Regions from separate parts of the Arthrobacter sp. B055-34 genome, predicted to be linked through region 3. Evidence: riboswitches for the same ligand, from Rfam matches in the RefSeq annotation. Region 3 holds a riboswitch; each other region holds the start of a gene.
The links. Region 3 has a riboswitch for thiamine pyrophosphate ahead of AC5RWO_RS06315 (3-oxoacyl-ACP reductase). Riboswitches for the same ligand answer to the same signal wherever they lie in the genome.
Positions count from the first base shown of each region.

Region 1: it holds a riboswitch for thiamine pyrophosphate, as region 3 does, so the genes downstream of both, AC5RWO_RS14550 (ECF transporter S component) here and AC5RWO_RS06315 (3-oxoacyl-ACP reductase) in region 3, are expected to answer to the same signal.
Region 2: it holds a riboswitch for thiamine pyrophosphate, as region 3 does, so the genes downstream of both, thiD (bifunctional hydroxymethylpyrimidine kinase/phosphomethylpyrimidine kinase) here and AC5RWO_RS06315 (3-oxoacyl-ACP reductase) in region 3, are expected to answer to the same signal.

Region 1 is NZ_JBNHFQ010000007.1:126,802-131,573, forward strand. It holds gene AC5RWO_RS14540 (energy-coupling factor transporter transmembrane component T family protein) at 1-681, opposite strand, end outside; gene AC5RWO_RS14545 (ABC transporter ATP-binding protein) at 678-2,240, opposite strand; gene AC5RWO_RS14550 (ECF transporter S component) at 2,244-2,858, opposite strand; TPP riboswitch at 2,911-3,049, opposite strand; gene AC5RWO_RS14555 (DUF4235 domain-containing protein) at 3,161-3,421, shown strand; partial or broken gene mnhG (monovalent cation/H(+) antiporter subunit G) at 3,604-3,981, opposite strand; gene AC5RWO_RS14565 (MrpF/PhaF family protein) at 3,971-4,240, opposite strand; gene AC5RWO_RS14570 (Na+/H+ antiporter subunit E) at 4,252-4,772, opposite strand, start outside.
Region 2 is NZ_JBNHFQ010000005.1:192,957-197,728, forward strand. It holds gene rplU (50S ribosomal protein L21) at 1-205, opposite strand, end outside; gene thiD (bifunctional hydroxymethylpyrimidine kinase/phosphomethylpyrimidine kinase) at 427-1,902, opposite strand; TPP riboswitch at 1,969-2,067, opposite strand; gene AC5RWO_RS11775 (Rne/Rng family ribonuclease) at 2,150-4,772, opposite strand, start outside.
Region 3 is NZ_JBNHFQ010000003.1:84,950-89,721, forward strand. It holds gene AC5RWO_RS06300 (dihydrolipoyl dehydrogenase family protein) at 1-1,324, shown strand, start outside; gene AC5RWO_RS06305 (hypothetical protein) at 1,373-1,771, opposite strand; gene AC5RWO_RS06310 (hypothetical protein) at 1,947-2,291, shown strand; TPP riboswitch at 2,362-2,457, shown strand; gene AC5RWO_RS06315 (3-oxoacyl-ACP reductase) at 2,510-3,274, shown strand; gene AC5RWO_RS06320 (LLM class flavin-dependent oxidoreductase) at 3,274-4,614, shown strand; gene gluQRS (tRNA glutamyl-Q(34) synthetase GluQRS) at 4,624-4,772, shown strand, end outside.

The DNA.
Region 1 (4,772 bases), on a different contig from region 3:
CGCCCAGGTGCGTTGCGCCCCGCCGAAACCGCGGGCCTCCATCGCCACCGCCAGGCGGGTGGCGCGCCGGATGGCCTGGACGATGAGGCCGAAGGCTTGGCCGAGGAACGCCGCGAATTTGGCCAGCGGTTTGTTCTCGGCGCCGACTCCGCGGGCACGGCGGGCCAGTCCCAGGGTCCGCCATTCCTCGACCAGGAGACCCACCAGCCGGAGGCCGGCCAGGGCCCCGAGCACAAACCGGTGCGGCATCTTCAGCTTCTGCGCCAGCGCATCGGCCAGATCCGTGGGGTCGGTGGTCAGCAGCAGGAAGATTCCGGGCAGTGCCACCGCCAGGGACCGCAGCCCGATGGCGACGCCGGAGTTGATGGAATCCTCGGTGAACAGCAGCGGGCCCGCTTCGAAGACCACCGCGCCGGTTTTCTCCGCCAGCAGCGCCGTTCCGTAGGCGCCGACCGCGGCCGCCACCACCAGCGGCCAGCCACGCCTGAATAACGCCCAGGCGCTGATGCCCAGCACGGGCAGCAGCAGCAGTTCCGCAGCCAGCACCACGCCGGCGCTCACCCAGTCCACGCTGAGCATCACCACCACGGTGACCATGGCAACGGCGGCAAGCTTCGAGAGCGGATTTGCACGGGTGAAGGGCGAGGCAGTCAGCCGCGGGGTCATGATGTCCAGGCTCATGCCGCCCTCCCGCCCGCGGCCCGCGCCTGCAGCTGCGCCGTTCCCTCGGCCACGCGCAGGACGTGGCCGTCGAGCGCAGCGGTGAAGTCGCCGTCGTGGGTCACGGACACCACCGCGTGGCCTTCGGCGATCAGGCCGCCGAGCAGCGAGACCAGCTCGGCCCAGGTGTTCGCGTCCTGCCCGAACGTCGGTTCGTCCAGCACCAGGATGTCAGGGCTGGTGGCCAGCATAGTCGCCACGGACAGCCTGCGCTTCTCCCCGCCCGAAAGGGTAAAGGGATTGGCCTGCAGGAGTTTGGTCAGCCGCAGCCGCTCCGCAATGGCATCAACGCGGCGTCGCACCTCGTCCTCCGGTAGCCGGGCGACCCGCCGGGGACCGAATTCGAGTTCGTCGATCACCCGGTGGGTCAGGAACTGGTGTTCGGGTTCCTGGAAGACGGTGCCGATCCGGGTGACCAGCTCGGCAGATTTCCACTTGTGCACGGTGCCGGACGCACCCCGCCGGAGCTCCGGTGCGGCCTCAAGCCTGCCGCCCGCGGGGGTCAGCAGCCCGGCCAGGGTCAGCGCCAAGGTCGACTTACCGGCGCCGTTGGGGCCCGTAATGCTCAACGCCTCGCCCGCCGCCAGTTCCAGCGAGACCTTATTGACTACCGGCCCGGCCCGCCGGGTCCGGGCAACGGACAGCTCCGCTGCCCGGAGCAGGCCCGTACCCTGCGTGTTGTGGCCGCCGCCGCTGCCGTGGCCACCGCTGGTGGCCCCGGGCGTGCGCAGTTGAGGAGTATAACCGGGAACCCAGACACCGGCTTCGATCAGGCGTTCCCTGGTACCTGCGGCATTGAGTACCTCCCCCGGCGGACCGTCGGCGAGAACTCCGCCGCCGGCAGCCAGTACGATGACCCGGTCCACCACGTCCGCCCAGACGGCCACGCGGTGTTCCACCACAATCAGGGTGGCGCCGGTGCGCTCAAGCACCCCGACCACCGCGTCCCGGACCTCCAGCACCCCGTCCGGGTCAAGGTTCGCCGTGGGCTCGTCCAGCAACAGGACACCGGGCCGCATGGCCAGGACCGACGCCAGCGCAAGCCGCTGTTTCTGCCCGCCGGAGAGCGCCGTAGTGGCATGGTCCAGCGGGACCTCGAGGCCCACATCGGCGAGGCTTTCGCGCACTCGCGCCCAGATTTCGTCCCGTGGCAGGGCCATGTTCTCTGCGCCGAAGGCGACCTCGTCCCCCACGCGCGCCATGACCACCTGGGACTCCGGGTCCTGGAGCACCAGTCCCGTCCGGCCGCGGGACTGGACCGGGTGCATGCCGTCGACGGTCAGGCGGCCCGCTTCGTCGCCTTCGCCGTCGTCGCCCAGTACCCCGGCAATGGCATGCAGCAGCGTGGATTTGCCGGCACCGGAGGCGCCGAGCAGAAGCACGCGCTCCCCCGGTTCAATCCCGAAGCTCACGTCGCTGACCGCCGGATTCTTGCGGCCGGCATGGCGCCAGCCGTATCTTTCGGCGGTGACAGCGGCCGGGCGGCCGCGCTCCGCCGTCGTACTTTGAGTGTTTGCCATGGCCTATACGTCAGCAGTCCGGCCGGCGGCAAAGGACGAGAGCGCGCCCGTCTTGGCCAGTCCTCTCATCGCCAGCCAGGGCAGCAGTCCGGCGATGACCACGCCGGAAACGGCGGCGAACAGCGTGTACCAGAGCTTCCAGTCGGTTGCCCATTCCACGTTCCACATAAAGTTCTCGCCGATGGCCAGCGCCAGGCCGGCGCTCAACCCGGCCAGCAGCGACACGCCGAGGTTGAACTTTTTGTAGAGGAAGAGCAGGAAGACCAGTTCCGCCCCCACGCCCTGGATCAGGCCGGACAGAAGCACTGTGAGGCCGAACTGCGTGCCCAGCAGGCTCGACACCGCGGCCGCGAGGACCTCGCAGTAGATCGCCGCGCCGGGCTTGCGGATGAGCAGCCCGCCCAGGACCCCGGCCGTGAGCCAGCCGCCGGCGTAGAGCCCGCCGGCCGGCGGGAAGGCCGCGGTCAGCACCGCAATGCCGGAATAGCCGGCGGACCAGGCCCAGAAGATGACCCCGATGGCCACGCCGATCACGGACGCGACCACAATATCGACAACGCGCCAGGTGTAACGGGGTTTGCGCGCAGATGCGTGCGCGGAAGGTGTAACGGTGTTCATGGAAAATCCTCCTGGGGTTCAGGAGGGGAGGGCAACCCGGCTTTTCCGGGCACACCCTGAGATCTCGACTCCCTTCGCCGGTACTAACCGGAGCAGGTTCGAGGGTCTGCGGCTGTCCGCACTCTCAGCGTCCCGACCCGGTACGGCTGCTTGCCGTGGTTACCGTGACGGACGCTCCCCTGTCGTCATGTGTGCTTTTTCAAGCGTCTTCCAGTGTACTACTGACGACGGCGGGTGGCAGCCGACCCGGAAAACGCTAGGCTGGGTGGCAGATGACGTTCTCCAAAGAAGGGCAGTGGCAAATGAGTACGGTTTTGAAACTTCTGGGTACGTTGGTGAGCATTGCGGCTGGCCTGGCCGGCGCAAAGCTCATCGACATCCTGTGGAAGGCCGTTACCGGGGAGGACTCCCCTAAGCATGACGACGACATGGAAAACAGCCTGCGCGCCACCCTCGCTTTTGCCGCGATTTCCGGTACGGTCAGCGCCATCATCCGCGTGCTGTCCCAGCGCGGAACCATGCAGGCAGTCAACCGCTTCAACCGGACCCGGGACATGGTCTAGCCCTTGGGCAAGTTTCAGGATTCGCGGCGGCGTTTGGCGGAAGCCTTCGCCGCCGCTTCCTTTGGCTCCTTGATACGCAGCGCGCCCTTCAGCTTTCCTACAGACTTTTCCTCAATGTTCCCGCCGACGTCCAGTTCTGCCGCCAACTCGGGATCGGCAGCCAGGGCCGCCTCTTCCGCGGCATCCGCCTTCCGGCGTTCGGCTTCTTCCGCCGCGGCTTTCTGGACCACGGCATCCAGGTCGTCCACGCTCAGCGTTTCCCGGTGCAGGTGCTTGGTGCGGTAGCCGGCACGGCCTACCATATGCGCCGAGACCGGAACCGTCAGCAGCTGGAACAGCCAGGCGATAATCAGCACAGGCACCGCTGCCCAGCTGCGGAGCTGGAGGGCCAGACCGATGAGCAGCAGCAGCAGCCCGAAAACCTGGGGCTTGGTGCCTGCGTGCATCCGCGAGAGCAGGTCCGGAAACCGGAGCAGCCCGATAGCGGCGGCCAGGGACATCAGCGCCCCGAGGACCAGGCAGAGTCCGGCAACAATTTCCAGCACAAGATCAGTGTTCATGGGTCCGCCTATCGATGACGAAGCGGGCTACCGTGACCGAACCGATGAAGCCGATCAGAGAAATGATGATCACCAAGGTCAGGTTGGCCTGATGCTTCCGGACGGCCATGTCCGCTATCAAGCCCGCGCATACGATGGCCAGCAAAACGTCGATAGCGATCACACGGTCCAGGATGGAGGGGCCTTTGACAATGCGGGAGATTGCGACGGCGGCGGAGAAGGCCAGGACGACAGTGACGATCACCAGCACAACTTCCATGAATGGACTGTTCAACTGGTTCCTCCGTTCCGTCGGTTTGCTGCCTCTGCTTTGACCATCGCGAGTTCCTCTTTACTGCCGATGGCCCGGATCAGCCCGGCCTCGATCCTGCGGACCTGTTCGCGGAACCGGTCCGCCTTGTCCGGGTCCGGAATGTCCAGCACGTGCAGGTACAGCGTCGACGTGGACCGGTCCACGTCCACCACGAGGCTCCCGGGAATCAGCGAAATTGTATGGCCGGTGGCGGTGACCAGCAGGTCCGAATGGCTGCGCAGTTGGACGGCCACCACCCCGTTCATCGTGCGCGGGCCACGGGTGAGAGCAATCCAGAAGACCTCGAAGCTGGCCTTGGCCACGTTCACCAGGAACGATGCCACGAACAGGGCCGCCGCCCACAGATTCAGCCGTCCGGCCAGTTCTACCGGCGGCAGGTAGAAGATATTGACGACGGCGAGGGCGATGAGCAGTCCGAAAATCAGGTTGCCGGCGCTGAAGTCCTGCCAGAGGGCTCCCCAGAGGATGACCAGCCAGA
Region 2 (4,772 bases), on a different contig from region 3:
CGCGAAGATTCTCAATGATCTCTGCAGTGACCTTGACCTTGGCCAGTTCATCAGCTGCAGAGGTAACCTTGTCGCCATCGACCAGGAGCAGCGCGGGCAGCTCGAAGGCGCTACCGGCTCCACCGGGGACGCGGTCAAGGGTTACGAGGTCTCCGACGGAAACCTTTTCTTGGCGGCCGCCTGCGCGGACAATCGCGTACACCACTTGGGAACTCACTTCTCTCGACGTTTAATACAGTTATGCGCTTTGAATACAGGCGGTAAAAGGATGCCTGCCAGCACTGTGCAGTGACGCCTACGGGATTTACCCTTCGAAGGCGTTCGCACCGAAGATCAAGATTACGCTATTTCCGCTATTTCCTGCAAATGGCGCCCGGGCGGCGTGCCGCGGAACTGCACTGTTAGCTCGCCCACACCGGCAGTGGCTCAAGCATAGAGCCTTGGTGCATCGAAAAAGTGGAGCTCGTAGCGGGCCGAATGCTCGAAGGCGGCCATCATCCGTTCGCGCTCCTGCTCCGGCATCTGCTGGGCAGCCGCGTCCATGATTGCCACGGCCTGCCGGGTGGCTTCCGCGAAATCGTCGTCCGCATAGGTCTCGATCCACGCGCCGTAGGGGTGGCCGGAGGCTCCGGCGGACTTGTACCGGCCGTACAGTTCGCTGCCGACGTGTGCATACAGCCAGTAGCACGGCACCACGGCGGCCACCAGCTCGGCGTAGCTCCCCGCAGCGCTGACGGCAAGCAGATGGTCCACGTAGGCCTTGGTGACCGGTCCTTGTGCCGGCGCTATGTTGCGCCCGGCGAGCCATTCGCGGTGCAGCTGCGCCTCGACTTCAAGGCAGTTGTGTGCGCCCTTGGCCCAGAACAGCTGTTCCTGCTCGGTGGGCGCCAGCGCGCTGGCACGGGCCAGTGCCCGCGAGTAGCCATTAAGGTAGCGCGCGTCCTGGGCCAGGTAGTAACCGAACTGCGATTCGCTGAGGGTTCCTACCGCGAGCGACCGCACAAAATCCAGTTCCATGATTTCCGCCCGGATGTCTGCGGTGCGTTCCCAGGCTGCCGTGCTGAACCGGTCCGCCGGACGTGGCGTGTGCTGATGGAAATGGTGGATGGGCCCGCTGCCCTTCCCGACCTCCAGCTCGTCCGCGCGCACCAGCGCGCCGAACAGCCATTCCTTCACCTCCTTGAGCGACTCCGTCCAGTCCCCCGTCCGGGCCTGCACCGTGGCCATCGCCGCCGAGAGCGAGCAGCCGGTCCCGTGCGTGTTTTTCGTCCGCACCCGACCGGTGCGGAATTCAACCACCTCGCCCGCCAGCCGCCCGTTCACGTCCACCAGCGCATCGGGGCAGTCCTCCGCGGGCAGGTGTCCACCCTTGACCAGAACCATGACGCCATGCCTGCGCGAGAGCTCCCGCCCCTGCGCCAGCGCCTCCTGCCAGTCGGCGGCCGTCTCGGCACCGAGCAGCACCGCCAGCTCCGGCAGGTTCGGCGTCACGAGGTGGGCCTGGTTGAGCAACCCGCGCAGCGCTTGCTCCGCTTCCGCTGCCAGCAGTCGGTCTCCGCTGGTGGCCACCATCACCGGGTCCAGAACAACGACGGCGGGGCTCACCTCAGCGAGCCAGCGGCCTACCGTTCCAATCACCTCGCTGTCACCAAGCATGCCGATCTTCACCGCGTCGATGCAGACATCGTCGCTGACCGCGGCCAGCTGCTCGGCGAGGAATGACGGCGGCGGTGTATGGACGGAGCGGACACCCTGGGTGTTCTGGGCTACCAGTGCGGTCACCGCGGCCATCCCGTAGCCGCCGTTCGCCGCGATGCTCTTCAGGTCTGCCTGGATCCCGGCGCCGCCGGTCGGATCGGTTCCTGCAATGCTCAGCACTCTGGGTGTGGTTCGAATGGTCATGGCTGCTCCGTTGCTGCTCAGGGCGGAACACGCACGGCAGACTTCCATGCTGGCCAGCCAGCGGCCCGAAGACTGCAGCGACATCCCTCCGCCAGTCCTAACTGGTTCAGGTTCAACGGGTCTCAAATCTCAGCCGGCTAGTCGCCGGCACCCCGTGTCACTGCTGCCAGCCTAATGCATCAGGGGCGGTCCTTTCGACATGAAAGGACCGCCCCTGATGCATTAGCAGGAATTGCTCAGTGCTGGATCAGAGTTCCGACGCAGGAACTCCGACTCCCAGAATCACCGGCTGCACCGGAGTCTTCTTCTCAGCCTCCGGCTTAGCCGCCGCTTCTTCACGGTCCGCCGACGCATCGGCGCCGCCCGCTCCGGAGACCGGCTGAACCGCCGGGGCAGCCTTCGCGGACTGCTCCACGCCGTCCCGCTGCTCAATGGGTGCCTGATTCGCGGCTCCCTGGGGACTGCTCGCGGCACGACGACGGCGGCCGCGGCGCTCCGGCGGCGCCGTCGCCTCAGGTTTCGCCTCAGGCTTTGCCTCCGGTCCCGGCTCTGGTCTCGTGACGATCTCCGGACTTACCTTGTTGAAGGCATCCGTCAGGCTCGCAAGCGTCAGGGCCGGCTCCTCACTGGCCGCCAACAGGCTGTGCTCGGCACGGGGCAGCACAACCTTTTCGCCGTTGATGGTCAGGACCGGAGCCTCGGGGGCGGCGTCCGGTTCTGCCTTGCGCGCAGCCGATTCTGACTTGAGCGCAGCCTCGTGTTCCTCCGCCTCATGGGCTGCGTGGGTCGCCGCGGCGATGGACGCCAGTGCGGCACGGGCCGCCTGCGCCTTGGCTTGCCGCTCGGCGTCGTCCTCATGCTCCGGTTCCACAACCGCGTCAGGAGCGGAGGGCGCGCTGCCCTGGTTGTTCTGGCTCTTGCTCCGGCGCTTTTCGCTTCGGGACGGCTTCTCCGGCCGCCCCGGCTTTTCGGCGCGGACAAGGTGCTGATGATGCTCGGCAGCAACTGCGGCACGGCGGTGCTCCAGCGGTTCGTCATGGGTGACGACGCCGCGGCCGCCGCAATGCTCGCAGTTCTCGCCGAAGACCTCCAGCAGCCCGGTACCCATCCGCTTGCGGGTCATCTGGACCAGGCCCAGGGACGTCACTTCGGCTACCTGGTGCTTGGTCCGGTCGCGGCCCAGGCATTCCACCAGGCGGCGCAACACCAGATCGCGGTTGGCCTCGAGCACCATGTCGATGAAGTCGATGACGATGATGCCGCCGATGTCGCGCAGGCGCAGCTGCCGGACTACCTCTTCGGCCGCTTCCAGATTGTTCTTGGTGACGGTCTCTTCGAGGTTGCCGCCGGAGCCGGTGAACTTGCCGGTGTTGACGTCAACCACGGTCATGGCTTCGGTGCGGTCGATGACCAGCGAGCCGCCCGAGGGCAGGAAGACCTTGCGTTCGAGGGCCTTGTGGATCTGCTCGTCGATCCTGTTGGCCGCGAAAATGTCCTCTGCGCCGGTCCACTTCTCCAGCCGGTCCACGAGGTCTGGTGCCACATAGGTCACGTAGGCCTCGATGGTGTCCCAGGCCTCTTCACCGGACACGATGAGCTTCGAGAAGTCCTCGTTGAAGACGTCGCGGACCACCTTGATGGTCAGGTCAGGCTCGGCATAGAGCAGTTCAGGCGGCAGGGTCTTATTGGAGGTCGACTTACGTTCGATCCCTTCCCACTGCGCACGAAGCCGGTTGATGTCGTTCATCAACTCTTCTTCGCTGGCGCCTTCGGCCGCGGTGCGGACAATGACGCCGGCGCCCTCGGGAACGTGTTCCTTCAGGATCTTCTTGAGCCGGTTGCGCTCCACGTCAGGCAGCTTCCGGGAGATACCGGTCATGGATCCGCCGGGCACGTAGACGAGGAAACGTCCGGGCAGCGAGATCTGGCTGGTCAGGCGTGCGCCCTTGTGGCCTACCGGGTCCTTGGTGACCTGGACGAGCACCGAATCGCCGGACTTCAGTGCGTTCTCGATCCGGCGGGGCTGGCCCTCCAGATGCGCGGCTTCCCAGTTGACCTCACCGGCGTACAGCACGGCATTGCGGCCGCGCCCGATGTCAACGAATGCGGCTTCCATGCTGGGCAGCACGTTCTGGACCTTGCCGACGTAGACGTTGCCGATCAGGGAGTCCTGCTGCGTCTTGGACACGAAATGCTCGGCCAGCACGCCGTCTTCGAGGACGCCGATCTGGATCCTGTCATCGCGCTGGCGGACAATCATCTGGCGGTCCACGGATTCGCGCCGGGCAAGGAACTCTGCCTCGGTGATGACCTGGCGCCGCCGGCCGGTTTCGCGCGATTCACGACGGCGCTGCTTCTTGGCCTCGAGACGGGTGGAGCCCTTCACCGAGGAGACACGGTCGCTCGGCGGGGTCTCGCTGACCGGACGCGGAGCGCGTACACGGGTCACTGTGTTGGGCGGATCATCGTCCTGCCCGCCGGTGAGTTCGAGGTCTTGGTCGCCGCGGCGCCGACGACGACGACGGCGGGCAGTTACGCCGTCACCGGACTCCGCCGGGGCTTCTTCAATGTCTTCGCCCTGGGTCTCTGTCTCGGTCTCGGTGCCGGTTTCGGCCGCGTCGGCACGGTTCCGGCCCTTGCTGCGGCGGTTCCGGCGGCTACGGCGGCGGCCGCTTTCTTCATCCTCGTCAGCCTCTTCCTCGGCGGCGGCCGGACGGACAGGGCGGACAGCGGTCAGGTCCGGCGCATGGAAGAGGACCTGTACGGGCGATTCGGGGACGGCGAAGGGGCTCAGCACTGCTGGCTCGTTGGCCTCTTCCGCCTGTTCCTCTGACGCCGGCGCGTTCTCGGCAGCCTGGCCGGAAACCGGC
Region 3 (4,772 bases):
CAAGGCCGGGCAAAAAGTAGCCATGGTTGAGCGCGGCATGATCGGCGGCACCTGCATTAATGTGGCCTGCATTCCTACGAAGACCCTGATCAACAGCGGCCGGGTGCTGGAGACCGTCCGGCGTGCTGCCGAGTTCGGTATTTCCGGCGTCGAAGATCCGCGGATGGATCTGGCTCTGCTGCGGCACCGCAAGGACGACGTCGTCGGCACCATGGTCAAGGGACAGCTCGGCAGTTTCACCGATTCCGGGATGGACTTCATCCTGGGTGAAGCGCAATTTACCGGGCCCAGAACCGTGCACGTGGACCTTAACGACGGCGGCACCCGCGTTTTGCGCGGCGCCGACGTCGTGATCAATCTCGGCACCGAGCCGGCGCTGCCTCCGATTGCCGGGCTGGCGGAGGCCCGGGTGGAGACTAGCAATACACTGCTCGAGCTTGAGTCGTTGCCGGAGAGCATTGTCATCCTCGGCGGCGGTTACATCGGCTGTGAATTCGCGGACCTGCTCAACACCATCGGCGTCAAAGTGACGATCGTCCAGCGCGGGAACCAGTTGCTGGGCCGCGAGGATGCAGACGTGTCCGCCGCGGTCAAGAAAGCCTTTATCGACGCCGGCATCACCGTCCGCCTCGGTGCCGCAGCCGAGAAAATACAGCGCGCTGCGGACGGCACGGTCACCATTACCCTTGACGACGGCGAAACGCTCAGCGCGGAGGACGTCCTGGTGGCGCTCGGTAGGAAACCCATGACCGACGGCGCCAATCTGGAAGCCACCGGCGTGATCCTGGACGACCGCGGCTTCATCGAGGTCGACGAACAGTTGCGGGCGGCCGACGGCGTCTGGGCTGCCGGCGATGCTGCCGGGACCCCGCAGTTCACGCACGCTTCCTACGACGACTACCGCATCCTCAAGGCCAATCTGGCCGCCCGGCATGGCGACGGCGAGGCCCGCACCACCGAGGGAAGGCTCATTCCCTACACGGTCTTCATCACGCCCGAACTGGGCCGGGTCGGCCTGACTGAGCAGCAGGCCCGCGACGCCGGCCACGATGTCCGCATCGCCAAGATGCCAGTTGCCGCCATTCCGCGCGCCCGTACACTCGGCCAGACCGAAGGCGTGTGGAAGGCCGTGCTGGACCGGAAGACCGGCAGGATCCTGGGCGTGGCGCTACTGGGCACCGAGGCCAGCGAAGCCATCGCCGTGGTCCAGATGGCCATGCTGGCGGGGCTGGACTTCACCGCGGTACGGGACGCCGTCATCACCCATCCGACCATTGCCGAAGGACTGAATCTGCTCTTCACCCCGGCTTATCTGGAGGATTGAGCCACCGGGGACGACAGCCACACAGGTCAGCCCGTTGAGATGGCGCGTTTAGCCTTGCCGACGCTCCCGGAAAAAATCGTCCTCCCGGCCGTGCCGCAGCGCCTGGTCCCATTCGGCGATCAATTCGCCGAGGTTCCCTTGCTCTTCGGCGGCAATAAACAGTGCCATATCCTGATCGGCTGTATCACTGCGGGTGACGGCCCAGATCTCCTCATACCGACCGGCACGCCCGGCTTCCCGCAGCACGGTCCGGAACCGGCGGCTGTACTCCCGTTCCTCCGGCCGGCCGAAACGCTCTGACTTCAGGTACACAAACACGAGCACCGCAACCACCGCTCCACCGAAGACTACGGTTCCAACCAGCGCGATCCCATCCGGCAGCAGGAGGGAGAGGACCCACCAGAGCAGGCCCAGGAAAACCATCAATGCCCCAAGGACGATGATCACCGCTCCAGATTAGCCTTCCAAACGGGGACCGCGGCGACCGGGAACGATGCCCGGCTGCCTAGCACCGTCGCATCCCTCAGATTGAGGCTGTCGGCGCTCCCGGGCCGCGCCTACGATGAGCCCTACACCCGGCTCGCACCATGAGCTCCCCGCAGCAGCAAAAGAAGGATCTGTCATGGAATGTATTACCTGGTTTGTGCCTATCCTGCCCGGGAAGCTTGAGGCGTGGAGGGCTTTCGTGGAGGAGATCAACGGTCCGCGGAAGGACGATTTCGCCCAGTCCCGGCAGCGCCTCGGGGCCAGCCGTGAAGTGATCGGCCTGGTCCAGAGTCCCGAAGGAGACTTTGCCGCTTTGTTCCACGAGGGCGAGAGCGTCTCCGCGGGGTTCAGTAAGCTGGCTGCCTCCGAAGACCCCTTCGACGTCTGGTTCAAGGACAAGATTCTGGAGCTCCATGGGGTCACCAAGGAGATGCTGGCTCAGGGACCGCCTTCTCAGGTGGTGATGGACTACCGGGCGTAACGGCGCGGAGCTTCATGGACGTCTGGAGGCGGCGTTGCTGCAGTAGCCGGCTCCGGCAGGTAGACTCGCAGGCAGTGACACGGGGTGCCCCCCTTGAGGGGCTGAGAGCAAACCCGTTGAACCTGATCTAGTTCGTACTAGCGAAGGGATGTCATGCAGCGGCTGCCGTGCGGTTCGTTGCACCCATCTTTTCGCCTTATTCAAGGTGGAGAACCTCAATGCAGCTCGCAGCACAGACCGTACTGGTAACCGGCGGCGGCCGTGGCCTCGGCGCGCGGATCGTCGCAGCCTTCGCGGAAGCCGGCGCCCGGGTGGTCATCAATTACCGCAACAGCGGTTCGGCCGCGGAGGAGCTGGCCGCCAAGTTCGGGCCGGAGCAGGCCGTGGCTCTGCAGTCGGACGTCACCGATGCCGGGCAGGTGGCGGAGCTGTTCAGCCGCGCCGAAGCCCATTTCGGTGGCGCTGTGACCACGGTGGTCAACAACGCGCTGGCGGATTTTTCGTTCAACGGGGCTGCCCGCTCCAGCGCCTCCGATATTTCCTGGTCCGAGTTCGAGGCCCAGTTCTCCGGCACCGTGCGTGGCGCGCTGAACACCGCGCAGCAGGCACTTCCCGGTATGCGCGGCCACCGATTTGGCCGGATCATCAACATCGGCACCAACCTCTTCCAAAATCCGGTAGTTCCCTATCACGACTACACCGCCGCCAAGGCGGCCCTGCTCTCGCTGACCCGGACGCTGGCGGCGGATCTGGGCCAGCACAACGTCACCGTCAACATGGTCTCCGGCGGATTGCTCCGCACCACCGACGCCAGCGCTGCCACACCGGATGAGGTCTTCGACCTGATCGCCGCCTCCACTCCGCTGCGCAGAGTAACGACGCCGGAAGAACTGGCCGACGCGGTACTGTTCTTCGCGTCGCCCTGGGCCCGCTCGGTGACCGGGCAGAACCTGATGGTCGACGGCGGACTGGTGATGAACTAGTGGCGGCGCGTCAACTGCACTTCAACGCGTTCCTGTTCGGCTGCGGCCACCACAACGCCGCCTGGCGCCGGCCGCAGTCGCCCATCGAGCAGCTCGGCGACATCGCCTTCTACGAGCGGCTGGCCCAAACCGCCGAGCGCGGCCTGTTCGACGCCGTCTTCTTCGCGGACGGACACTCGGCGGGCAACGTCGGCGCAGGGCCGCTCTGGCACCTGGAACCGCTAACCGCCCTGTCGGCCATGGCCCGAGCCACCAGCAGGATCGGCCTGGTCAGCACGGTTTCGGCCACCTTCTACACGCCGTTCCATGCCGCCCGCATGCTGGCCTCGCTGGACCACATCAGCGCCGGGCGCATCGGCTGGAATGTCGTCACGTCGATGTTCGACGCCGAAGCACGCAACCACGGTATGGCGGCCATGCCCGGGCATCAGGAACGCTATGAACGCGCCGCCGAATTCATCGACGTCGCCATGCGGTTGTGGGATTCCTGGTCCGACGACGCGCTCGTCCTCGACCGCCACGGCTGCTACGCGGATCCGGCCGAAGTCCAGCCGCTCCACCATTCCGGACGGCACTTTCTGGTGGACGGCCCGCTCACCGTCCCGCGCTCCCCGCAGGGTCGGCCGGTGCTGTTCCAGGCCGGTGCCTCGGAGCAGGGACGCGACCTCGCCGCCCGTTATGCCGAAGGCATCTACGCCGTCGCCTACGATCTGGTCAGCGCGCAGGCCTACTACGCGGATGTGAAGCGCCGTATCGCCGCAGCCGGACGGAACACGGACAAGGTTGCCGTCATGCCGGGCCTGGTGACCTACCTCGGGACAACGACGGCGGAGGCAAAGGCCAAGCAGGCCGAAACCGATGCGCTGCTGCCAACGGAACACTCCCTGGCCCAGCTGGGCACCTTCATCCAGCAGGACTGCAGCGGCTGGGAGCTGGACGCGCCCGTGCCAAGCCTCCCGCCGGCGTCGGAATTCACCGGCCCGCAGGGCCGCTACACCACCATCCTGCGGATCATCGACGCCGAAAAGCCCACGGTGCGCCAGCTGCTCGGAAGGCTGGCTGCCGGTGGCGGACACTGCACCATGACCGGCACACCCGAACAGGTGGCGGACCAGATCGAGCTTTGGTTCGCCTCCGGCGGCGCGGACGGATTCAACCTGATGCCGCCGCTGCTGCCGGATTCCCTGGAGGAGTTCGTGGACCGCGTCGTCCCGGTGCTGCAGCGCAGGGGGCTGTTCCGCACCTCCTATACCGGCAGCACGCTGCGCGAGCATCTGGGGCTGGAGCGTCGGGCTGCCGCGGCTGGAGTAAGGGCAGAAACCGCCTGCTCCGCTTTATAGACTGGACCAGTGCCTCCTATCGACGCCGGAGCCGGCCGCTTCGCCCCCAGCCCCTCGGGTGAACTGCATGTGGGAAACCTGCGCACCGCCATCCTCGCCTGGCTTTTCGCCCGCAGCACCGGCCGCGATTTCCTGCTGCGGATCGAGGATCTGGACCG